DNA from 4 places in the Streptomyces sp. NPDC057249 genome. Region 1 is predicted to be linked to each of the others. Evidence: riboswitches for the same ligand, from Rfam matches in the RefSeq annotation. Region 1 holds a riboswitch; each other region holds the start of a gene.

Region 1 (5,667 bases):
CATGTCCTCGGCGAGCGGGTTGACGTAGGTGATCCGGCCGAAGCGGTCGAGCGAGAAGATGCCGCGCGGCAGCCGGTCGGCGGCCTCGGCGACGACCGGACCGATGCCCAGGTCCACCAGGAAGCCGGTCAGGTGCCCGGCGGGTCCCTCGTCGTCCTGCCTGCGGCCGGAGACCTCCAGCAGGTGGGAGCGCCCGTCCGGGCCGCGCAGCCGCATCCGGCGTACGACGGGGCCGCCGGAGTCCGCCGCCTGCCGGGCCAGCGCCCAGAGGCCGTAGACGTCCTCCGGTGCGAGCCGGGCGGCCAGGGCCCCGATGGTGCCGGGGAATCGCCCGGCTCCGGTGCCAAGGATCGCGGCCAGGTCGTCGTCCGCCTCGACGGCACCCGTGGCGAGGTTCCAGTCGAAGCGGCCGATGCGCACGGGCGGGGAGGTCCTGGCGGGCAGCTGGACGGGGAGCGGCTCGCCCTCCCACTCCGGCCGGATGCCCGCCTCCGCGAGGGTGGCCAGTTCGGCGCCCAGGCCGTGGGCGATGTGCTGGAGCCGGTCCCGGTCGGCGGCGGGGACCGGCTCGTCGCCGGTCGCGGCGCGCAGGACGACGAGGACGCCGACCGGTGCGCGGCGGCGCGGCACCGGCACGTACAGGGAGCCGAAGGGGAACGGCAGTCCGGCCATGAGCTGCGGGAAGCGCCGCATGGCGTCCTCCGCGTCGGCGAGGTAGACCGGGCTGCCGGTGCGGAACGCCTCGGCGACGGGGAACGGCCGGTTCACGTGCATCCGCCACCAGGGGCGGAACAGGGGGCCGGGCAGCCCGGCGAGGACGGCCAGCCGGAGCAGGCCGGGGGTGCGCGAGGGGAGGTAGACCCCGCCGGCCCGGCCGCCGACCGCCTCGATGGCGTTCACGACGGACTGGGCGAGCACCAGGGACAGGTCGTCCGGCGCCCGGCCGTCCTCCGGTCCTCCGGGCGGGCCGTCGCTCGGGCCGGACGGAAGCCGCCCGGCCGCGCCGTGCCAGGTCACACAGTCAGGATGCTCCCGGGCGGCCGGTGCGGCACGTCGGAGGCACCTCCGGCCCGCGCGGCCGGCGGGGGCACGACGCGCGCGAGCGGTGGACGCCACGGCTGTGGCGTCCACCGCTCCCGTACGGTCCGTGCGGGCGCTTACCGGCCCTCGTCCGGCGGCCGGTCGCCGAACTGGTCGTTGAGCTTCTGCTGGGCGGAGTCGACCTGGCCGCCGTACTTGCCGCCGGTCTTCTTGTCGACGTAGTCGCCGCCCTTCTCGACTCCCTGGCGGGCCTGGTCCGGATGCCCCTTGATCATGTCCTTGATCTTGTCGAGCATGCTCATGACTGACCTCCTAGAGACGCTGACCGTTCCAGCATCCACGCCCTGCCGCGCCCTCGCATTCCGGGACGGGCGGTCGCGGCGGTCCGGCCGCGGAGGAGCGGTACGGCATGCGAAAGGGGTGGAAAGAAGCGTTCCGCTTCTTTCCACCCCTGCTCACGGCCCTGCCCCGAGCGCGGGGCCGGTGTGGATCAGTACGCGCCGAAGACGTTGTCCATCGAGCCGTACGTGGCGGCGGCGTAGTTGCACGCGGCCGTGATGTTGGCGACCGGGTCGTAGATGTCCATCGACGTACCGGGCACGTGGTAGGCGTCGAAGGTGGGCTGGATCACCTGGAGCAGACCCTTGGAGGGGGTGCCGTTGACGGCGTTGATGTCCCAGTTGTTGATCGCCATCGGGTTGCCCGAGGACTCGCGCATGATGTTGCGGTAGATGCCGTCGTAGCTGCCCGGGATGCCCTGCTCGGCCATGACGGCCAGGGATTCCTTGATCCAGCCGTCGAGGTCGTCGGTGTACGTGACGGCCGCCTGGGTCTCGGCGGGCTTCTCGGCGGCGACCGGAACGACGGAGCGCTCGGAGCGGTCGGCACGGTCGGCGCTCTCGGCGCGGGGGGCCGTGTCGCCGTTCTTCTCGGCGGTCTCCGCCTTGAACGCGCTCTTCTCCGCGGCCTTAGGGGCGGCGGTCTCGGACTTGGCGCCGATGGTGAGCTTCAGGCCCGGGTGAATGAGGTCGGGGTTGCTGCCGACAGCACCGCGGTTGTCCTTGTACAGCCGCTCCCAGCCGCCGCTGAGGGAATGCCCCTGGGCGATCTTGTAAAGCGAATCGCCGGACACCACGGAATAGGTGGTGGGCGCGGCCTTGCGCACGGCAATTTCCTTGCCGGCGACGGAAGTCGGGGCCGCGGCCTTTTCGGCGACGACGGTCTTGGCGGGGGCGGCGGAGGCCGATCCGGCCGTGATCAGGGGGAGCGCGAGAACGGCTCCGCCCGCGCTGACGGCGATGAAACCGCGGGTCAGGGACGCGGACTTGGCACGACGGTGCTTACCCGTGAGGGGCATGGCGTATTTCCTCTCCGTCGCCTGCGAGGTGAGCTGTCGGGTTCGGACTGGAGATGTCCGGTCGCGCATGGCGACTTCACCCCTAGCCGCTCCGGATTCCGGACCGGCGGCAAACCTGGGTCCCCCGCTCCTGCCGTACGTGAGTGGTCGGGTTACCGGACGGCGGCAGGATTCGGCGTTCCATCCGGATTGATGACGGGACCGTAAGCGAGAAACGACGGCCGGAACAAGCCCGGAATTGCTGATCACAATTGTTTTGCAAGATCAATCAAAGGAAATACTCATGATCGCCCGCGCCGGGGGAAGTCAAATTTCTTGGCACGACTGGGAACCGGGAGATCGGATCGTGCGTCAGAAACGGCCGACGTGACGCTGCCCACTGGAAGCGCAATGTGCATATTCGTCCGTTTTGGGCACATCTGACAGCATCAAAACGGTCCCGATCGCCCTCAATTGACCTTTTGCCTATATGTGAATAAAAGGGACATCCCATGCTGCCCGGGCGGCCGGATCGCCGGTTCCCGCCCCCTCGTCTCCGTGATCACTCTATGGTTAGGCTTACCTAAGTGTTCCCGTCCCCGTTCACCGTCGCTTGGAGATCCCAGGACCATGGCGCCGCATTCCGCCTCTCCCTCTCTTCGCCCCACCGCCTCCGCCCCCGCCGAACAGGAACTCACCGGCCGGCTGGCCCTCGTGACGGGAGCCGGACGCGGCATAGGCGAGGCGGTCGTGCGGGCCCTCGTCGCGCGCGGCTGCCGGGTCCTGGCGACCGACGCGGACCGGGAGGGTGTCGGCGCCCTCTCTCGGGAGCACGACGGGAGCGTCGTCGCCCGGGCCCTGGACGTCACGGACGCGGCGGCCGTCGAGGCCCTGGTCGGCGAGGCCGAGGACACGCTCGGCGCCCTCGACATCGCGGTCAACGTCGCCGGGATACTGCGCTGTTCACCCGTCACCGAGCTGACCGACGAGGACTGGCGGGCCACCTTCGCCGTGAACACCGACGGGGTGTTCCACGTCTCGCGGTCCGTCGCGCGCCGGATGGCGGACCGGGGCGCGGGCAGCATCGTCACCGTCGCGTCCAACGCGGCCGGCATCCCCCGTACGACCATGGCGGCGTACGCCGCGTCGAAGGCCGCGGCCGTCATGTTCACCAAGTGCCTCGGCCTGGAACTGGCCCCCCGGGGCGTCCGCTGCAACACCGTGTCGCCCGGCTCCACGCTCACCGACATGCAGCGCGGGATGTGGCCCGCCGGGGAAGCCCACGACGACGGGCCCGCCGCGCAGCGCGTCATAGCCGGCGACCTGGCCAGCTACCGCACGGGCATCCCGCTCGGCCGGATCGCCGAACCGGCGGACATCGCCGAGGCGGTCGCCTTCCTCGTGTCCGACCGGGCCCGCCACATCACCCTGCACGACCTGTACGTCGACGGCGGCGCCACGCTGCGCGCCTGACCCGTCCGCCCGGCACCCCGCAAACGGCCCTCCCCCTGGAGACGTGGATCGATGACCGCCTCACCGTACGAAGACGCCCCGACCTGGCCCGCCGAGTTCGCCGCCCGTTACCGCGCGGCAGGGCACTGGCGCGGCGAGACCTTCACGAGCATGCTGCGCGAACGGGCCGAGGCCCACGGCGACCGCGTCGCGCTGATCGACCCCGCGCCCACGCGCCGCGCCTGGACGTACCGGGAGCTGGACGAGCGCGCGGCCCGGCTGGCGGCCGGCTTCCGGGCGCGCGGGATAGCCAGGGGCGACCGGGTCGTCGTCCAGCTGCCCAACATCGCCGAGTTCGCCGAGGTGGTCTTCGCCCTCTTCCGCATCGGCGCACTCCCCGTCTACGCGCTGCCCGCCCACCGCGAGACGGAGATCGGCTACTTCTGCTCCTTCGCCGAGGCCGTCGCCTACGTCGTCCCGGACCAGCACGCCGGATTCGACCACCGCGCGCTGGCCACCGCCGTCCGGGAGCAGGCGCCCACCCTGAAGCACGTGTTCGTCGTCGGCGACCCGGGCGAGCACACCGCCCTGTCCGACGTGCCGTGCGACGCGGACGGGGAGCCCGAGGACGGGCCCGAGCCGCACGACCTGGCCTTCCTCCAGCTGTCCGGGGGCACCACGGGGGTGCCCAAGCTCATCCCCCGTACGCACGACGACTACATCTACTCGCTGCGCGGCTCCAACGAGATCTGCGGCGTCGACGCGGACACCCGCTTCCTGGTGGTCCTGCCCGCCGCGCACAACTTCCCGATGAGCTCGCCCGGCTGGCTCGGCACGCTGTACGCGGGCGGCACCGTCGTCCTGTGCCCGCGCCCCGACCCGGCCACCGCGTTCCCGGTCATCGAGCGGGAGCGCGTCACCATGACGGGCATGGTCCCGCCGCTCGCCCTGGTGTGGACGGACGCGGCGGCCTCGGCGGAGCAGGACCTGTCGAGCCTCGGTCTGGTCCTCGTCGGCGGCGCCAAGTACAGCGAGACGGCGGCCCGGCGCCTCGAACCGGCGCTCGGCTGCCGGCTGATGCAGGTCTTCGGGATGGCCGAGGGACTCGTCAACTACACCCGGCTGGACGACGACCACGAGACGATCGTCTCCACCCAGGGCCGTCCGATCTCCGAGGACGACGAGATCCGCATCGTTGACGACGCCGGACAAGAGGTCCCCGACGGGCAGTTCGGGCATCTGCTGACCCGGGGCCCGTACACGATCCGCGGCTACTGGCGCGCCCCCGAACACAACAGGACCGCGTTCACCGAGGACGGGTTCTACCGCACGGGCGACATCGTGCGCCGTACCCCGAGCGGCCATCTCGTCGTGGAGGGGCGGGCGAAGGACCAGATCAACCGGGGCGGCGAGAAGGTCGCGCCCGAGGAGATCGAGAACATCATCCTCGCCCACCCGTCGGTGCACGACGTGTCGGTGGTCGGTGTGGCCGACCCGTATCTCGGTGAACGCACCCTGGCGTACGTCATCCTGCGCGAGGGCGCCGAACCGCCCGGGGCGCTCGCCGTGAAGCGGCATGTGCGCGCACACGGAATCGCCGCGTACAAGGTGCCCGACCTCGTGGAGTTCGTGGACGCCTTCCCGCAGACGGGGATCGGCAAGGTCAGCAAGAAGGGCCTGCGCACCGATGCGGCACCCGTCACCGCGTCAACTCCCCCCGTTCAGAACTGAGTCCGCTCCGCGCGGCACCGAAAGGCTGCTCCCATGGCACTTCCCGCCATCGCCCCCTATCCCCTGCCCGGCGCCGGCGAGCTCCCGGCGAACCGGGTCGGCTGGAC
Region 2 (5,667 bases), on a different contig from region 1:
TCGTCTATCGCAAGACCGACCGAGGTGCCGGCAGGAACAACACTCGGCTCCGCGAAGACGGCAGCCCTGTCCACGGTGACCCGATCAGGATCGGTGTTCCGCCCATTCTGTCCGAGGAGCGCGCCGGGCTGCTCATGGAGACGCTCGGAAGGATCGGGTTCCAGAACGGTCGCATCGACGACCGGAGCTATCCCCTGGCCGTCGGGGTGTGGCGGCGTACCGGCATTCAATGCTGCCCCCGCTCACCGTGACTATTCAGCCGGGTGCCGGGCTTCCGCCGCAGATGCGCAGCGAGGCGTTCGACGTCAGGAAAACGCCGTGATGCCGAAGGTTTGGTGGCCTACGCGGTTTCGTGGCGACACGTGCGCACACCGAGAGAAGTGACGTCCCGTCAAATCTGTGACTTCCACGTGATCTCTGCTGCATCGACTTGTGACTCACGTTCGAGTTTCGCTAGGTTCACCGTTCGACTCACCAGTCGCTTGTCAGTCACACGGAAGGCATCTCCCATGGGCTCCGCGAACGGCAGACACCGCCGCCCTCGTCAGGCACCCGCCATCGTCGTCGCCGCAGGCGTGACCGGCTCGGCCATCGCCATCCCGCTGCTCGGCGCGGCGAGCGCACACGCGGCGGACTCCTCGACCTGGGACCGGGTGGCCGACTGCGAGAGCGGCGGGAGCTGGAGCGCCGATCTCGGCAACGGCTCGTACGGCGGCCTCCAGTTCACGCCGGAGCTGTGGAAGGCGTACGGAGGCGACGCGTACGCCGAGCGTGCCGACCTCGCCAGCCGCTCGCAGCAGATCGCGGTCGCCGAGCGGGTCCTGGCCGCCAAGGGCCCGACGGCGTGGCCGAGCTGTGCGGTGGTCTCCGGGCTCACCCGGGCCGCGGGCGCGGCGGACGTGGACCCGGGCGACGAGGACGCGGACGAGCCCGCCCGGAGCGCCGACGCGGGCCTCGACGCCGGTCTCGGCACCGACCCGGTGGACGACGCCTCCTCGGGCTCCTCGGCCACCCCCTCGGACGAGGCGGCCGACGGGGCCGCCGCGGGCAAGGAGGCCGGCAGGAGCTCCGGCAAGCACGCGGGCCGGAGCGCGGAGGAGAGCGGCAAGGGCGAGGCGTCCGCCTCCCCGACGGCCGACCCCTCCGCCGACCCGTCCGGCACTCCGTCCGCCGACCCGTCCGGCACGCCCCCGGCCGACCCGTCCGCGGACCCGTCCGGCAGCGCGACGGACGACGCGCGGGCGCAGGGCGGCAAGCACCGGGGCGCCCCGGCCGCCGACGACGCCTCCGGGGCGGCCGACGGGCGTGACACGGGCCGGCACGCCTCGCGGGGTGACGGCGACGCACGTGACAGCGCCACGCGGCCGGCTGACGACACGTACACCGTACGGCCGGGCGACAACCTCTGGGCGATCGCCGACGCGCAGGACCTGCCCGGCGGCTGGCCCGAGCTGTACGAGGCCAACAAGGACGAGGTGGGCTCCGACCCGGACCTCATCCTGCCCGGCCAGAACCTCGATCTGGGTCTGGCCGGCCAGGCCCCGGAGAAGGTCGCCGAGAGCGCCGGATGAGCCGTTAGAGGCCCCTGCGCTTTGGGTGGTTTAAGAGGCCCATGTCCCACTTTTGACCGAGTGAGACATGGGTCTCTTTGCGTGAACTGACGCTTCTTGTCCGGGAGGTCCGGTCACATCCGTTCCGACCTGCGCAAACGAGGGTTCGTCGGATGCTCTTACGGGATGATTATCCGGTATGTCCGTCTTTGAATATGACCGTTGGGTGTGATTACGGTCGGAACCGCTCGCACCGCGGGCCCCGTCGACCGTCACGCCGAATCCTGCCGTCGGTCGGAGGGAACAGACGCGAAAGCGCCGTAGGCAGGAGCGGGGGACCCAGGTAGGCGCTGGGCCTGATCGTCGGGAGACGTGACAGGACCGGCTAGGGGTGAAGTCGCGCCAGGAGCGCGGCCGGGCAACTCACTTGGCCCGAACCCGACAGCTCACCTCGCAGGCGTCGGTGAGGAGAAGACTCGATGCTGCTCAACCGCAAGGGCAACAAGCACCGCCGCCCCTCCAAGGCCGTCCGTGTCGCCACGCTCGCCGGTGTCGCCGGTGCCGCCGTCGCCGTGCCGCTGATGGGCGCCACCAACGCCTCCGCCGCCTCCGTCGCCACGTGGGACGCCGTCGCCCAGTGCGAGTCCGGTGGCAACTGGTCGATCAACACCGGCAACGGCTACTACGGCGGCCTGCAGTTCTCCCAGTCCAGCTGGGCCGCCGCCGGCGGTACGCAGTACGCGCCCCGCGCCGACCTGGCCACCAAGGCGCAGCAGATCGCCACCGCCGAGAAGCTCCTCGACATGCAGGGCCCGGGCGCCTGGGCCTGCGCCGGTGCCGGCAACCTGACCAACGACGGTGTCGACCCGGGCGTCGACACCGGCTCCGGTGCCGCGAAGCAGGAGGCCGCCCCCAAGCAGGAGGCCGCCCCGAAGAAGGCCGAGCGCACGGAGGCCCCGGCCACCAACCGCTCCGACCGCTCGGACGCCCCGAAGAAGACGGTCACCACCCCCACCGGCAAGAACGTCGCCAAGGGTGACGGCGAGTACAAGGTCGTCGCCGGTGACACGCTGAGCAAGATCGCCGCCGACCACCACGTCAAGGGTGGCTGGGAGCGGCTGTTCAAGCTGAACAAGGACATCGTCCAGGACGCCGACCTGATCTACCCGGGCCAGCAGCTCCACCTGACGAAGTAACGCGGTCCCTCCTCGCTGACCGCTCAGGCCGCCCCGGCCCGGCACGCACTCTCCCCCCGTGTGTGCCGGGCCGGGGCACGCCGGTTCCGGGGCGGGACGGCCCCCGTGATCGTTCAACTGTTGTAGTTACCGGTCAGTAAATATTTGCCCTTTCGCCCCGGTACGCCCGCCCTTGGGTCCTTTTTCGTCCCAGGGGACGGGCGGTCGGCCGACGCAGACGGCCGGGCCGGTTAGGCTCTTGTGGCAAGGCCAAAGCGACCCTGCACAACCAGCGTCATATCCCAGAAGGAGATGCCTCGTGCCGTCCATCGACGTCGTCGTAGCCCGGGAAATCCTCGACTCCCGGGGCAACCCCACGGTCGAGGTCGAGGTCGGCCTCGACGACGGCAGCACCGGTCGTGCTGCTGTTCCGTCCGGCGCCTCCACCGGCGCGTTCGAGGCCATTGAGCTTCGTGACGGCGACCCCAACCGCTACCAGGGCAAGGGCGTCGAGAAGGCCGTCCTCGCCGTGATCGAGCAGATCGGCCCGGAGCTCGTCGGCTACGACGCCACCGAGCAGCGCCTCATCGACCAGGCGATGTTCGACCTGGACGCCACGGAGAACAAGGGCTCGCTCGGCGCCAACGCCATCCTCGGCGTCTCCCTCGCCGTCGCCCACGCCGCCTCCGAGGCCAGCGACCTCCCGCTGTTCCGCTACCTCGGCGGCCCGAACGCGCACCTGCTGCCCGTTCCGATGATGAACATCCTGAACGGCGGCTCGCACGCCGACTCCAACGTGGACATCCAGGAGTTCATGATCGCGCCCATCGGCGCCGAGTCCTTCTCCGAGGCGCTGCGCTGGGGTGCCGAGGTCTACCACACGCTGAAGAAGGTCCTGAAGACCAAGGGCCTGTCCACCGGCCTCGGCGACGAGGGCGGCTTCGCGCCGAACCTGGAGTCCAACCGCGCCGCCCTCGACCTCATCATCGAGGCCATCAAGGAGGCCGGTTACGCCCCGGGCAAGGACATCGCGCTCGCGCTCGACGTCGCCGCCTCGGAGTTCTACAAGGACGGCTCGTACGAGTTCGAGGGCAAGTCCCGCTCGGCCGCCGAGATGACCGAGTACTACGAGGAGCTGGTCTCCGCGTACCCGCTGGTCTCCATCGAGGACCCGCTGTACGAGGACGACTGGGCCGGCTGGAAGGTCATCACCGACAAGCTGGGCGCCAAGGTCCAGATCGTCGGCGACGACCTCTTCGTCACCAACCCGGAGCGCCTGGCCCGCGGCATCGAGGAGGGCTCCGCCAACGCCCTGCTCGTCAAGGTCAACCAGATCGGTTCGCTGACCGAGACCCTGGACGCCGTCGAGCTGGCCCAGCGCAACGGCTTCAAGTGCATGATGTCGCACCGTTCCGGCGAGACCGAGGACGTCACCATCGCCGACCTCGCCGTCGCCGTGAACTGCGGTCAGATCAAGACCGGCGCCCCGGCCCGCTCGGACCGCGTCGCCAAGTACAACCAGCTGCTGCGCATCGAGGAGATCCTCGACGACGCCGCGGTGTACGCGGGCCGCTCGGCGTTCCCGCGGTTTCGCTCTGCGAACTGACGAACACGGCAAGGGCTGACGCCCCCCGCGGGTGTCCCCGCCTCCGTCCGTCCCCGCGTCCGGTCACGTACCGTGTGCGGGGACGGACGTCGTAATGGGGAGGCGGGAACATGGCCGTGAAGGACCGGGACCGGTTCTCCACCGCGACCCGGCTGCGGCTGCTCGGTGAGCAGACCGCGGCCCGCGTCTACCGGTCCCAGAACCGGCGCCAGGCCCGCCGCTCCCGGCTCACCGGCCGGGCCGCCTTCCTGGCCCTGGTCGTCTGCTCCCTGGTCGTCGCCCTCGCGTACCCGATGCGGCAGTACGTGTCGCAGCGCGACGAGATCGCCGACCAGCGCAGGCAGGCGAGGGAGGCCGAGGCGCGCACCGAGGAGCTGCGGGACCAGAAGGCCCGGCTCCAGGACGACGCGTACATCAAGCGGCTGGCCCGCGAGCACCTGCACTACGTTCTTCCCGGGGAGACCGGCTACACCGTGGTCGACCCCGACGCGGCCAAGGAGCGCGACGGGAAGCCGGCCGAGACGGACCGGCCCTGGCACTCCAACCTGTGGGACGGCGTGGACAGCGCCGACCGCGGCTGACGGCCGTACCCACCCCCGTACCTCTGCAGAACCCGCGGTTCGAGCAGTCCGATCAGCACCCTAGGCAGGCATGGAAACGCCCCCTCCCCAGACCGAGCCCACCGTCCCCACCGAGGCGGACATCGCCGCGTTCCGGCAGCAGCTGGGCCGCCCGCCGCGCGGGCTGCGCGCCATCGCGCACCGCTGTCCGTGCGGCAACCCGGACGTGGTCGAGACGCAGCCCCGGCTGGAGGACGGCACGCCGTTCCCGACGACGTACTACCTGACGTGCCCGCGCGCCGCGTCCGCAATCGGCACGCTGGAGGCGAACGGGGTCATGAAGGAGATGACCGAGCGCCTGGGCACCGATCCCGAGCTGGCGGCGGCCTACCGGGCGGCGCACGAGGACTACATCGCGCGGCGCGACGCCATCGAGGTGCTGGAGGGCTTCCCGAGCGCCGGCGGCATGCCGGACCGGGTGAAGTGCCTGCACGTGCTCGTCGGACACTCGCTGGCGGCCGGTCCCGGTGTCAACCCGCTGGGCGACGAGGCGATCGCGATGCTTCCGGAGTGGTGGCGCAAGGGTCCGTGCGTGTCGCCGTGCGGCGAGCAGGGCACGGACGAGGGCTGAGGGGGCGGCAGACATGACACGCGTGGCCGCCATCGACTGCGGCACCAACTCGATCCGCCTGCTGGTCGCGGACGCCGACCCGGTCACCGGGGAACTCGTCGAGTACGCCCGGTGCATGGAGGTCGTCCGGCTGGGGCAGGGCGTC
Region 3 (5,667 bases), on a different contig from region 1:
CATGCACGCCCTGTGGAACGGCTCGGCGACCTTCGGCCGGTACGGCTTCTACATCGTGTACGGGGCGTTCATGGTCCCGGTCTTCGGCCTGGTGACCTGGCAGGTGGTCCGGGCCCGCCGCAAGGAGCTGCGCTCCCTGGCCGTCGAGCTCCCCGCGTACGCCGAAGCCGGCTGGCTCACCCCGGACGAGCCCCGGGCCCTCGCCTCCATGCGGGCCCGCGCCCTCGCCAGGAACGCGGCGCGCAGGCGGTACGCGGCGAGCGTCTCCGGCCATCCGTACCACCCGGCGTACGCGACGGTCCGCGCCAAGGAGGCGAAGGAGCGCGGCAGGGCGGCGGCTCGTGCGGTCGCCGAGTACGAGGCGTTCGCGACGTCCCTCGCCTCCCTGCGCCGGCAGGCCGGCCGGGGCCGGGCGGACCCGGACTTCGCCGCGCGCGAGCTGGAGCTGCTGCACCACCTGTGGCAGCGCCGTGAGATCGCGGGCCCCGCCCTCGCGTACGCGGCCCGGGCCACCCACCGCCGGCCGCCCGGCTACACGGCCGCCTGGCCGCCCCGCGCGGGCGCCCCCACGCCGTACGCGTACGGCGCCCCGCCCCCGTACACCGGCAGCCCCTCCCCGTACCACGGCTCCCCGAACCCGTACCTCGGCCCGGCCCCGTACCCTGCGCAGCCCCATGGCCGGCAGCCCTACACCGCACCGCCCTACCCCGGGAAGCCGCCGACCTGATCCGGACGCAGGCCGGGCCGACGGTCTCCCGTGGGGCGGGACGCGCCCTAGGCCGAGGCCGCCGTCAGCGTCGACAGTTCCTCGTCCGTCAGCCGGAGACCGGCGACCGCCAGCAGGGCGGGCAGCTGGTCGACCGTACGGGCCGAGGCGATCGGCGCGGCGACCGTCGGGCGGGATGCGAGCCAGGCCAGGGCCACCGTCGCGATCTCGGCGTCCCGGTCCCGCGCCACCGTGTCGAGTGCGGCGAGCACCCGCCGGCCGCGCTCCGACTCCAGATGGCCGGCCGCGCTCCCGGCGCGGGCGCTGTCCACGGTCGTCCCCGGGCGGTACTTGCCGGTGAGGAAGCCGGCGGCCAGCGCGAAGTACGGGACGGCGGCGAGCCCGGCGTCGGCGGCGGTGTCCTGGAGTTCGCCCTCGTAGGTGTCCCGCGAGACGAGGTTGTAGTGCGGCTGCAGCGCCACATAGCGGGCCAGGCCCTCGCGTTCGGAGAAGGCGAGCGAGGCGCGCAGCCGGGCGGGGCTGATGTTGGAGGCGGCGATCTCACGGACCTTGCCCTCCTTCACCAGCTCGTCGAGGGCGGTGATGATCTCCTCGACGGGGACGGTCTCGTCGTCGAAGTGCGTGTAGTACAGGTCGATGTGGTCCGTGCCGAGCCGGCGCAGCGACTCCTCGGCGGCCGACTTGATCGTGGGCGCCGAGAGGCCCTGGTAACCGGGGAGGGCACCGACCTTGGTGGCCACCACGACGTCGGACCGGTTGCCGCGCGACGCGAGCCACTGGCCGATGACCGTCTCCGACTCGCCGCCCTCGTTGCCGGGGACCCAGTGCGAGTAGGCGTCGGCGGTGTCCACGAAGTTGCCGCCGGCCGCCGCGTACGCGTCGAGGACGGCGAAGGACCGTTCCTCGTCCGCGGTCCAGCCGAAGACGTTTCCACCGAGGCAGAGCGGGAAGACCTGGAGGCCGGACGGGCCGAGATCGCGCAGTGAAGTCATGGAGGGAACAACGGATTCCGGCCACCCGGCTATTCCGTGCCGCATACATCCGGCAGGCCGCGGCCACGCGGACCGGCAGCCCTGACGTCGGGGGGTGTGCGTCAGGGCTGCCGGGGTTCGGACGGCCGCGTACCGGGAAGGGCCACGGCTTGGGGGAGGACGGACCTCAGACGGTCAGACCGCGGGCGCGCAGCCAGGCCATCGGGTCGATGCCGGTGCCGTCCGGGGTGTGGACCTCCAGGTGGAGGTGCGGGCCGGTCACGTTCCCGGTCGCGCCGACGCGGCCGATGGTGTCGCCGGTGGTGACCTTCTGGCCGACCGTGACGCCGATCGAGGACTGGTGGCAGAACCACAGCTCGGTGCCGTCCTCCAGCTCCAGCACCGTGCGGTAGCCGTAGGCGCCGGACCAGCCGGCCGACTTGATGGTGCCGGTGTGGACGGCCTTGATCGGCGTACCGGTCGGGGCCGCGAAGTCGAGGCCCGTGTGGTAGCCGGAGGACCACATCGAACCGGCCTCGCCGAACGTCGAGGTGATCGTGTACGAGGAGGTGGGGATGGCGTAGCTGGCGGCGAGCTTGGCCAGGCGCAGGGCCTCGGCCTTCTTCTTCGCCTCCTCCTCCGCCTTCTTCTTCTCGGCGGCGGCCTTGGCCTCGGCCTCGTCCTGCTGCTTCTTCGCCTCGGCGGCGGCCTTCTCGGCGGCGGCCTTCTCCTCGGCCGCCTTCGCCTCGGCGTCGGCGGCGCCCTGCTGCTGCTCGGCCTGCTGGAGGATGCGGGCGCGCAGCGCCTCGCCGGCGTCCGTGGTGCCCTGCTCGGCCTCGGCGGTGGTGATGCCGGCGGTGGTCAGGGGGGCGGCGGCGGTGGCCGTGGCGGGGGCTTCGGCCTCGCTCTCGCCGGCGAACAACGCGCCGACGCCGGGGAGGGACTTGGCGTCGGGAAGATTGTCCGCGATGGAATCGGGAAGGGAGATGGAGACCGGCGGTTTGCTCTGTGCGGTGGCCATGCCGCCCGCGCCGACGGCCGCGATGACACCGACGCCGAGGACGGTGGAGCTACGGGCCAGACCATTGCGCTGCTTGGCGACACGGTGCTTGCCGCGGACGGGACGGACGGACTCCTCGGTGGGGTTCCATTCCTCCCAGGTCCGCTCGGAGTCGGCGTCGTCGGCGCGGAAGCCGCTGCCGAAACCGGCGCCGGTGCCGAAGCCGTTGCCCCGATCGGTCATGTGGTCGCTTCCCTGTTCCGGGATGTACGCGGTGCCGGGGCCGGACGCGAAGTCGGGGCCGTACTCGGGCACGAACCGGGAAGGTGATTCGGGGGCAGGCTTGTTGGACGCCACGCGGGCGCACTCCTTTCCTTCCTTCTCGCCTACCGGGTTAGCTGACGGGTTCGGAGCAGGAAGGTCTCCTACGGGCCTTTCCGCCTCTCGTGAAGACGAAGATGCCCGATTCACCCCATGTAGGTGGTTCCCCGGTTCCCTTGCGGGATTCGGCGCACGCGCGCGGCGCCGTCCCTGACGACGGCTGGGACAACCGCGCTGCGTTATCGAACGTTAATAGACAGACGGGTCCGATTCCAAGCCGTTCCCACTGATCGTTCACGTGCTCGGCCCAGACTTTACGGGACACAACCGGGTGGAATCGGGCGAGCTGATCACCGTTCGGCCACCGCACGTTTTCTGACGTTGTGTCAAATGTTATGCGGAGCGGCGCTTCTCAGTCACGCAGCGTGGCATCCCTCTTGACGATCTTGACCGTCCTGCGCCGGTCCGGCTGCCCCTTCGCCGGCCGGGCCACCGCGAGCAGCGCCATGTCGTCGGTCGACTCGCCTCCCGTATGCAGCCGCACGTCGTCGGTCAGCGCGGACAACAGCTCCTCGGGGCCGGGGAAGAGGCGCCCGCGCAGCCGCTCCGCCGGGTCGTAGAAGACACCGTCGGCGTCCCGCGCCTCCGACAGGCCGTCCGTGTAGAACAGCAGCGTCCCGCCGGCCGGCAGCTCCCAGTGGTCCGAGCGGTCCGGCCGCACCCCCAGGTCCATGCCCAGCGGAAGCGCGGGCTCCGAGGGCGTCAGCGCCTCCACCGCCCCGTCCCCGTGCAGCAGCAGCGGGTCCGGGTGGCCGCGGTTCACCATCCGTACGCCCTGCGCACCCGGCGGGATCTCCGCGAGCACCGCGGTCACGAACCCCTCGAACGCGTCCAGATTGCTCCGCCGCACCGACTCACGCGCCAGCGCGCGCTCCAGCCGCTGCGCCACGCCCTCCAGCGATTTCTCCTGCTCCGCCGCCTCCCGGAACGCGCCGATCACCACCGCCACCGCGCCGACCGCCTGCAGCCCCTTGCCACGCACGTCCCCCAGCACCAGCCGTACGCCGTACGGAGTGTCAGCGGCCGCGAAGAGGTCGCCCCCGACGAACTCGTCCGCCTGCGCCGCCTCGTACCGCGCGGCCACCTGGAGTCCGCCGATCCGCTCGGGCGGTGCGGGCAGTACGGCCCGCATGGCCGTCTCGGCGATGATCCGGGCGGACGCCAGCCGGTCGCTGCCGCGCCGCACGACCCGGTTGATCACGCACGCCTGCACGGCGACGGTGAGCACGGTGAGCATCTCGATGAACGAGACCACCTCGACCAGATCGCCGGTGAAGAGCCGGATTCCGGCGACGGCGAGCACCGAGGCGATCCCGATCCGGATCGTGGTGCCCATACCGAAGAAGGGCGCGGCGATCAGCGGGGCGGCCGCGAACATCGGGACGGCCGTGTAGGAGGGCGGCGTGAACAGGTCGAACAGCACTCCGATGACGATCATCGCCACCGGCAGCACCCGGACGAACCGGCGGCTCGCCGCGCCGTCCGGCCCGCGCCACCGTCGTACCCACTTCCCCACCTGCGGTCTCCTGCCCGGTGCGGCCGCGGCCCGTACCGCGCACCTCCCTCAGCCTCGCCGCTGCCCGCCCGACGGGCGACTCCTCGGCAGCCGAAGGGACGAGGGACGGGGCGCCGACAACGCATCAGGCCCGGCACGCTGCTTGCGTGCCGGGCCTGATCCTTCAGTAGCGGGGACAGGATTTGAACCTGCGACCTCTGGGTTATGAGCCCAGCGAGCTACCGAGCTGCTCCACCCCGCGTCGGTGAACCCAACTCTACGTCATGTCCGGGGCCCTCATGACCACGGACCGCGCGCCCCGGCCCGCGCACCTCTCCTCCCCCCGCCCGCACCGACGGGCAACGGAGTGAATGTGGTGATATGACTGTTTTCAGATTCAGCCAGTACGACGCTGACCGGGAGTGGACGATGGACGACTATCCCCTGCTCAACCTGTTCTGGACGATGCTCTGGTTCTTCCTCTGGATCATGTGGCTCTTCCTCCTCTTCCGGGTCATCATGGACATCTTTCGCAGCCACGACCTGAGCGGCTGGGCCAAGGCCGGCTGGCTGATCCTGGCGCTGGTACTGCCCTATGTGGGCGTACTGGTCTACGTGATCGCCCGCGGCAAATCCATGGGCAAGCGCGACGTCCAGGAGGCGAAGGAGCGCGACGCCGCCTTCAAGGCGTACATCAGGGACGCGGCGGGTACGGACGGCGGCAGCCACAAGGGCGGCCACGTCGAGGACCTGTCGAAGCTCGCCGACCTCAAGGACAGGGGCGCGATCACCGAGGAGGAGTACCAGCGGGCGAAGTCGAAGCTCCTGGTCTGACACGTCCACGGCGCCGGTGCCGGCCCCCGACGGGCGGCACCGGCGCCGGCGCGCGTCCGGCGCCCGTGGCCCCCGGTGTCTCACGCCCGGCGCGCGCCGGGCGTGAGACCCGCCGCGTCACTCGAATGCCTCGTCCGCCCGCGACCGACTCCCTTACCCTGCCGGGAAGTTGACTGGAGAGAACGACCCCGGGCGACCGGGGAAGGGGGACGACTCCATGTACAGCGTCATCATCGTGCCGCCCTCGTACGGCGGCGTC
Region 4 (5,667 bases), on a different contig from region 1:
CGCCGGAGCCGTCGGTGTCCTCGTCGGGGATCTGGTCGGAGTCGGCGACGAGCGCGACCTGCTCCAGGAACTCCGCGAGCGTGCCGGTGCCCTCCTCCTCGCCCCGGTCCTGCTCGAATTCGAGGGCGACGGCGGCGAGCTCCTGGAGGTTCTCGATGCGGGTCTCGTCCTGCGGGTCGGTGGACGCCTGGAGCTCGGCGAGATAGCCCGTACGCTCCAGGACCGCCTCCAGCACGACGGCGGGCCCGGCGCCGGACTCCACGACCGTGCGCAGCTCCTCCATCAGCGTGTTGAACCGCTTCACGGCGTTGGCGGAGCGGGCGGCCATGCCGTACGCCTCGTCCACCCGGCGCAGCGCCTGCGGGAAGGTGATCTTCTCGCGCAGCGAGAGCGCGTCGATCATGGCCTCGGCGCGCTCGCCGATGCCGCGCTTGGGGACGTTGAGGATGCGGCGGAGCGGGACGGTGTCCTCGGGGTTGGCGAGGACCCGCAGGTAGGCCAGGACGTCCCGGACCTCCTTGCGCTCGTAGAAGCGGACGCCGCCGACGACCTTGTAGGGCAGGCCGACGCGGATGAAGATCTCCTCGAAGACACGGGACTGCGCGTTCGTCCGGTAGAAGACGGCGACGTCGCCGGCCTTCGCGTCGCCCGCGTCGGTGAGGCGGTCGATCTCCTCGGCAACGAACTGCGCCTCGTCGTGCTCGGTGTCCGCGACGTAGCCCGTGATGCGGGCGCCGGTGCCGGCCTTGGTCCACAGGTTCTTGGGGCGGCGGCTCTCGTTGCGCTCGATGACGGCGTTGGCGGCGGAGAGGATCGTCTGGGTGGAGCGGTAGTTCTGCTCCAGGAGGATCGTCGTCGCGTCCGGGTAGTCCTCCTCGAACTGGAGGATGTTGCGGATGGTCGCGCCCCGGAAGGCGTAGATCGACTGGTCCGCGTCGCCCACGACGCACAGCTCGGCGGGGGCGTTCTCGGGACCGGCCGGGCCGACCAGCTCGCGCACCAGCGTGTACTGGGCGTGGTTGGTGTCCTGGTACTCGTCGACGAGGACGTGCCGGAAGCGGCGGCGGTAGTGCTCGGCGACGTCCGGGAACGCCTGGAGGAGGTGGACCGTCGTCATGATGATGTCGTCGAAGTCCAGCGCGTTGGCCTCGCGCAGGCGGGCCTGGTACATCGCGTACGCCTGGGCCAGGGTCTTCTCGAACCCGTCGGCTGCCTGGCCCGCGAAGGTCTCCTCGTCGATGAGCTCGTTCTTGAGGTTGGAGACCTTGGCGGTGAAGGACTTCGGCGGGTAGCGCTTCGGGTCCAGCTCCAGATCGCGGCAGACCAGGGCCATGAGCCGCTTGGAGTCGGCCGCGTCGTAGATCGAGAACGAGGACGTGAAGCCGAGCTTCTTGGACTCGCGGCGCAGGATGCGGACGCACGCGCTGTGGAAGGTCATGACCCACATGGCGTTGGCCCGGGGCCCGACCAGCTGCTCGACGCGCTCCTTCATCTCGCCGGCGGCCTTGTTGGTGAAGGTGATCGCCAGGATCTGGCCGGGGTGGACGCCCCGCTCGGCCAGCAGGTGGGCGATGCGGTGGGTGAGCACCCTGGTCTTGCCGGAGCCGGCGCCGGCCACGATGAGCAGGGGCGACCCGGAGTGCACGACGGCGGCGCGCTGCTCGGTGTTCAGTCCGTCGAGCAGCGCCTCGGGGTCGATGACGGGGCGGTGCGCGCCGTCGCGGTAGTACGCGTCGCGGGCCGGCGGGGGCCCGTCGAACACGCCCGCGAACAGGTCCTCCGGCACCGCTTCGGGTGCAGGGTCCTCGGGGGGCGGCGGGGGCGCGTCCTCCTCCTGCTGGAGGCCGGCCAGGAAACTGTCGTCGAATAGGCTGCTCATCGCTGTCCGAGTCTAAGGCGCCCGACCGACACCCGGCCCCGCTCCGAAAAGGTCACGGAAATGTATCGGGCATATCGAACACCAACCTTCACAGCGGCCCCATGAGTTGGCTAGCGTGCACGTTCGGACGGCCCGTACCCCCAGAGGCGACCCACGCCGAGCGTGCCGCCACGCCGAATCCGGGCCCGCCCGGAACCGGGGACCCACACGCAGTACCGGGGTGAATCGGTCCTTCCCCACCGGACCGTAGGGCAGCCTTCCGTTCCGCCCGAACCCGACAGCTAACCCGGTAGGCGGTCCACGGAAGGAGATGCCGGCCTTGGCGTCGCATCGCAAACCGCGCACCCGGGTGCGCTCCACCGCCCCCGCCATCGGTCTGACCTCGGCCGCGCTGGCCTCGGTGACCCTGCTGTCCTCGCAGAGCGCGATGGCCGCGCCGGCGCCGAAGCCGAGCATCGAGGAAGTCCGGAAGAAGGTGGACGACCTCTACCGGCAGGCCGGCAACGCGACCCAGAAGTACAACCAGGCGAAAGAGGCCACGGACAAGCAGCGGTCCAAGGTCGACGCGCTGCTCGACGACGTGGCCAAGCGCACCGAGAAGCTGAACGACGCCCGCAGGACGCTGGGCAACTACGCCGCCGCCCAGTACCGCAACGGCGGCCTCGCGCCGACCGCCACCTTCTTCCTGGCCGACGACCCGCAGTCGTTCTTCGACCAGACCCACCTCATGGACCGCATGGCCGAGCGCCAGCAGCAGGCGGTCGCGAACTTCCGTACGCAGCAGGCGAAGGCGTCGAAGCAGCGCGCGGAGGCCGTGGAGAGCCTGGAGACGCTGACCGAGTCGCAGGCCGCGCTGCGTACCAGCAAGCAGGACGTCCGGACGAAGCTGGCCGAGGCCCGGACGCTGCTGTCGAAGCTGACCGCCGAGGAGAAGGCGCGTCTGGCGGAGCTGGAGCGCAAGAAGGAGGCCGAGGCCAAGCGCAAGGCGGCGGAGCTGGCGAAGAAGCAGGCCGCCGCCGCGAAGGAGGCCGAGCGGAAGGCCGAGGCGTCGGGCGGCAGCGGTACGGAGACGGGCTCGGGCTCCGACACAGGCTCCGGCTCCGACACCGGCACCAGCGCGTCCACGAAGGCGGAGAAGGTCCTCGCGTTCGCCCGCGCCCAGATCGGCAAGCCGTACGTCTGGGGGGCGACCGGCCCCTCCTCGTACGACTGCTCGGGGCTGACGCAGGCGGCCTGGAAGGCGGCGGGCGTCGACATCCCGCGGACCACCTGGGACCAGGTGAACGTCGGCACGCGCGTCGCGACGGCCGATCTGCAACCCGGTGACCTGGTGTTCTTCTACGACGACATCAGCCACGTCGGGATCTACAAGGGCGACGGGATGATGATCCACGCGCCGAAGCCCGGGGCGAACGTGCGCGAGGAGTCGATCTACTACATGCCGATCTACGGGAGTGTGCGCCCGGCCTGACCGGGGAAGAGGGCCGGCCCGCGCCCGGGCCGGCCGGCGCGCGGCCGCTCAGGTCCAGAGCGTGGCGATGAAGATGTTCGCCAGGGTCAGCGCGCCGACCGCCGCGAAGAACCCCTTCTCGACCTTCTCCTCGTCGCGCTTGACGTAGACGAGCCCCAGGATCACGACCAGGAACAGCAGCTTGATCCCGATCTTGACGTTGTTCACGGGGTGGTCGTCGGCCTGGTCCAGGCCGACCAGGGCGACGCCGGTGACCAGCATGGTCAGCGCGCCGTGCAGCATGCCGGGGACGAACCGGGCGGTGCCGGCCTTCATCGCCTTCATCTGGCCGAGGAAGCCGCCGAGCAGGGCGGCGATGCCGATGATGTGCAGGGCGACGACGAAATCGATGAGTACGCGCATGGTTCCGCACCCTAGAGCCCTCCCCTCCGGTCACTCCGGGCAGGGTGGGGCCTACGGCCCGCTTGAATGATGAATGCACTTTTTGCCTGACTCTGTGGCCCTTTTCCCGGTCGTTCATGCTTCACAGGCGGTCATCCCCCGACAATGCCACGCCAAGACCAGGCAATAGCAGTCATAACGACACCTTCCCGTGACCTCGGATTAGCGTCCCTTCCCGGTGGCCGTGGACCAGGAACCGTTCTCGCCGGCCACCCGAGGAACCCCGCCGGTAGACCCCGCCGGGCCGTCGCACGGAAGGACGCCCGCCCCCGTGGCAGCGCATCGCAAACCCAGGCAGCGCCTCACCACCGCCTCCGCGGCCCGCACCGCGGCGACCCTCGCCGTCGCCGGAGCCGCGACGGCCGCCGTGCTGCCGGGAGCCGCGCACGCGGACCCCGCGCCCACCGCACGGCAGGTCAAGGCCCAGGTGGACCGGCTGTACCGGGAGGCGGAGGTCGCCACCGAGAAGTACAACGGCGCGAAGTCCGAGGCGACCGCAGCCGCCGAGTCGGTCGACGCCCTGCGCGACGAGGCCGCCCGCAGGACCGCCCGCCTCAACACCGCCCGCGACGTGCTCGGCGCGTACGCCGCCGCGCAGTACCGGTCCGGCGGCATCGACCCCTCCGTGCAGCTGGCGCTCTCCTCCGACCCCGACCAGTACCTGCGCCGCGCCACCTACGCGGAGCGGGCCGGCGAGCGCCGGGCCGCCGAGGTGCGCTCGGTGCGCCGCCAGGTCGCGGAGATCGCCCAGGTACGCGCCGAGGCGGCCGGGAAGCTCACCGAGCTGGCCGCCCGGCAGGCCGCCCTGAAGGAGCACCGGGCGACCGTCCGCGCCAAGCTGGCCGAGGCCCGCCGCCTCCTCGCCCGCCTCACCCCGGCCGAACGCGCCGCCTACGACGCCTCCGAGAACGGGCGCGGGGCCGGTCACGCGGACCGGAGCGCACCGCGCACCGCCGTCGCCGCGCCCAACGCCCGCGCCGCCCAGGCGGTCGCCTTCGCGTACAGCGCCCTGGGCAAGCCGTACGTGTGGGGCGCGACCGGGCCCCACTCGTTCGACTGCTCCGGTCTCACCCAGGCCGCCTGGCGCGCCGCCGGGGTCTCGCTGCCCCGGACCACGTACACCCAGATCAACGCCGGGCAGCGGGTTCCGCGCTCCCAGCTGGCCCCCGGGGACCTGGTGTTCTTCTACTCGGGCGTCAGCCATGTCGGCCTGTACATCGGGAACGGTCGGATGATCCACGCGCCGCGCCCCGGGGCCCCGGTCCGGATCGCGCCCATCGACGAAATGCCCTTCGCGGGGGCGACCCGGGTGGCATAGGCTCCGGCGCGGCCCCCGACCTCAACGGCCCGAAGGACACCCGCCGATGCCGATGGACGCCGACGTCCAGACCCACGCCCGTACGCTCACGCTGCGCTCCCCGGACCATGTCCGCGTCGGGCCGTTCGTGATCCGCTACAACCCGAACTGGTCGCTGAAGTACGCCAACTACGCGATCCCGGACCAGGACGCCGAACCGACGCCCGGTGAACTCGACGCGCTCATAGCGGCGTTCCGCGAGCGGGGCCGGATGCCCCGCCTGGAGTTCCTGCCCGGCTGGGCGCCCGCCGTCGAACCGGCGCTGCTCGCCGCCGGGTTCACCGTCGAGAACCGGGCCCCGCTCCTCGCCTGTGCCCCCGGCGGCCTGGTGGAGCCGAAGCCGGTCGCGGACCTGGTCATGGCCGAGCCGGCCACCGAGGCGGAGTTCGCCGCCGCCGCGCTCGTCCAGCACCTGGGCTACGGCGGCGAGGGCGAACCCGAGGACGGCACGGCGGAGTGGCTGCGGAACGCGGCGGCGGGCGGCGGGGTCGCCGCGCTCGCGACGGTCGGCGGGACCCC

Evidence for each region. A riboswitch is a leader RNA that binds a small molecule or an ion and turns the genes downstream of it on or off. The one in region 1 is predicted to bind cyclic di-AMP.
Region 2: another riboswitch for cyclic di-AMP. It lies ahead of ACFUJY_RS23745 (transglycosylase family protein); the one in region 1 lies ahead of ACFUJY_RS31330 (transglycosylase SLT domain-containing protein).
Region 3: another riboswitch for cyclic di-AMP. It lies ahead of ACFUJY_RS03605 (M23 family metallopeptidase); the one in region 1 lies ahead of ACFUJY_RS31330 (transglycosylase SLT domain-containing protein).
Region 4: another riboswitch for cyclic di-AMP. It lies ahead of ACFUJY_RS06930 (NlpC/P60 family protein); the one in region 1 lies ahead of ACFUJY_RS31330 (transglycosylase SLT domain-containing protein).

What each region holds. Positions count from the first base shown of each region.
Region 1 is NZ_JBHUXS010000023.1:79,743-85,409, reverse strand. Features, by position in the region: gene ACFUJY_RS31340 (SpoIIE family protein phosphatase) at 1-1,017, opposite strand, end outside; gene ACFUJY_RS31335 (antitoxin) at 1,158-1,343, opposite strand; gene ACFUJY_RS31330 (transglycosylase SLT domain-containing protein) at 1,532-2,398, opposite strand; cyclic di-AMP (ydaO/yuaA leader) riboswitch at 2,402-2,586, opposite strand; gene ACFUJY_RS31325 (2,3-dihydro-2,3-dihydroxybenzoate dehydrogenase) at 3,008-3,850, shown strand; gene ACFUJY_RS31320 ((2,3-dihydroxybenzoyl)adenylate synthase) at 3,902-5,560, shown strand; gene ACFUJY_RS31315 (isochorismatase family protein) at 5,594-5,667, shown strand, end outside.
Region 2 is NZ_JBHUXS010000013.1:96,687-102,353, reverse strand. Features, by position in the region: gene ACFUJY_RS23755 (recombinase family protein) at 1-251, shown strand, start outside; gene ACFUJY_RS23750 (transglycosylase family protein) at 510-1,571, shown strand; cyclic di-AMP (ydaO/yuaA leader) riboswitch at 1,857-2,025, shown strand; gene ACFUJY_RS23745 (transglycosylase family protein) at 2,030-2,746, shown strand; gene eno (phosphopyruvate hydratase) at 3,045-4,331, shown strand; gene ACFUJY_RS23735 (septum formation initiator family protein) at 4,442-4,912, shown strand; gene ACFUJY_RS23730 (DUF501 domain-containing protein) at 4,983-5,522, shown strand; gene ACFUJY_RS23725 (exopolyphosphatase) at 5,536-5,667, shown strand, end outside.
Region 3 is NZ_JBHUXS010000001.1:751,264-756,930, reverse strand. Features, by position in the region: gene ACFUJY_RS03615 (PrsW family glutamic-type intramembrane protease) at 1-727, shown strand, start outside; gene ACFUJY_RS03610 (aldo/keto reductase) at 775-1,719, opposite strand; gene ACFUJY_RS03605 (M23 family metallopeptidase) at 1,886-3,055, opposite strand; cyclic di-AMP (ydaO/yuaA leader) riboswitch at 3,067-3,220, opposite strand; gene ACFUJY_RS03600 (PP2C family protein-serine/threonine phosphatase) at 3,432-4,595, opposite strand; tRNA gene ACFUJY_RS03595 (tRNA-Met) at 4,763-4,836, opposite strand; gene ACFUJY_RS03590 (SHOCT domain-containing protein) at 5,004-5,408, shown strand; gene ACFUJY_RS03585 (FHA domain-containing protein) at 5,626-5,667, shown strand, end outside.
Region 4 is NZ_JBHUXS010000003.1:93,291-98,957, forward strand. Features, by position in the region: gene pcrA (DNA helicase PcrA) at 1-1,879, opposite strand, end outside; cyclic di-AMP (ydaO/yuaA leader) riboswitch at 2,041-2,191, shown strand; gene ACFUJY_RS06930 (NlpC/P60 family protein) at 2,190-3,350, shown strand; gene ACFUJY_RS06935 (hypothetical protein) at 3,399-3,752, opposite strand; gene ACFUJY_RS06940 (NlpC/P60 family protein) at 4,063-5,109, shown strand; gene ACFUJY_RS06945 (GNAT family N-acetyltransferase) at 5,156-5,667, shown strand, end outside.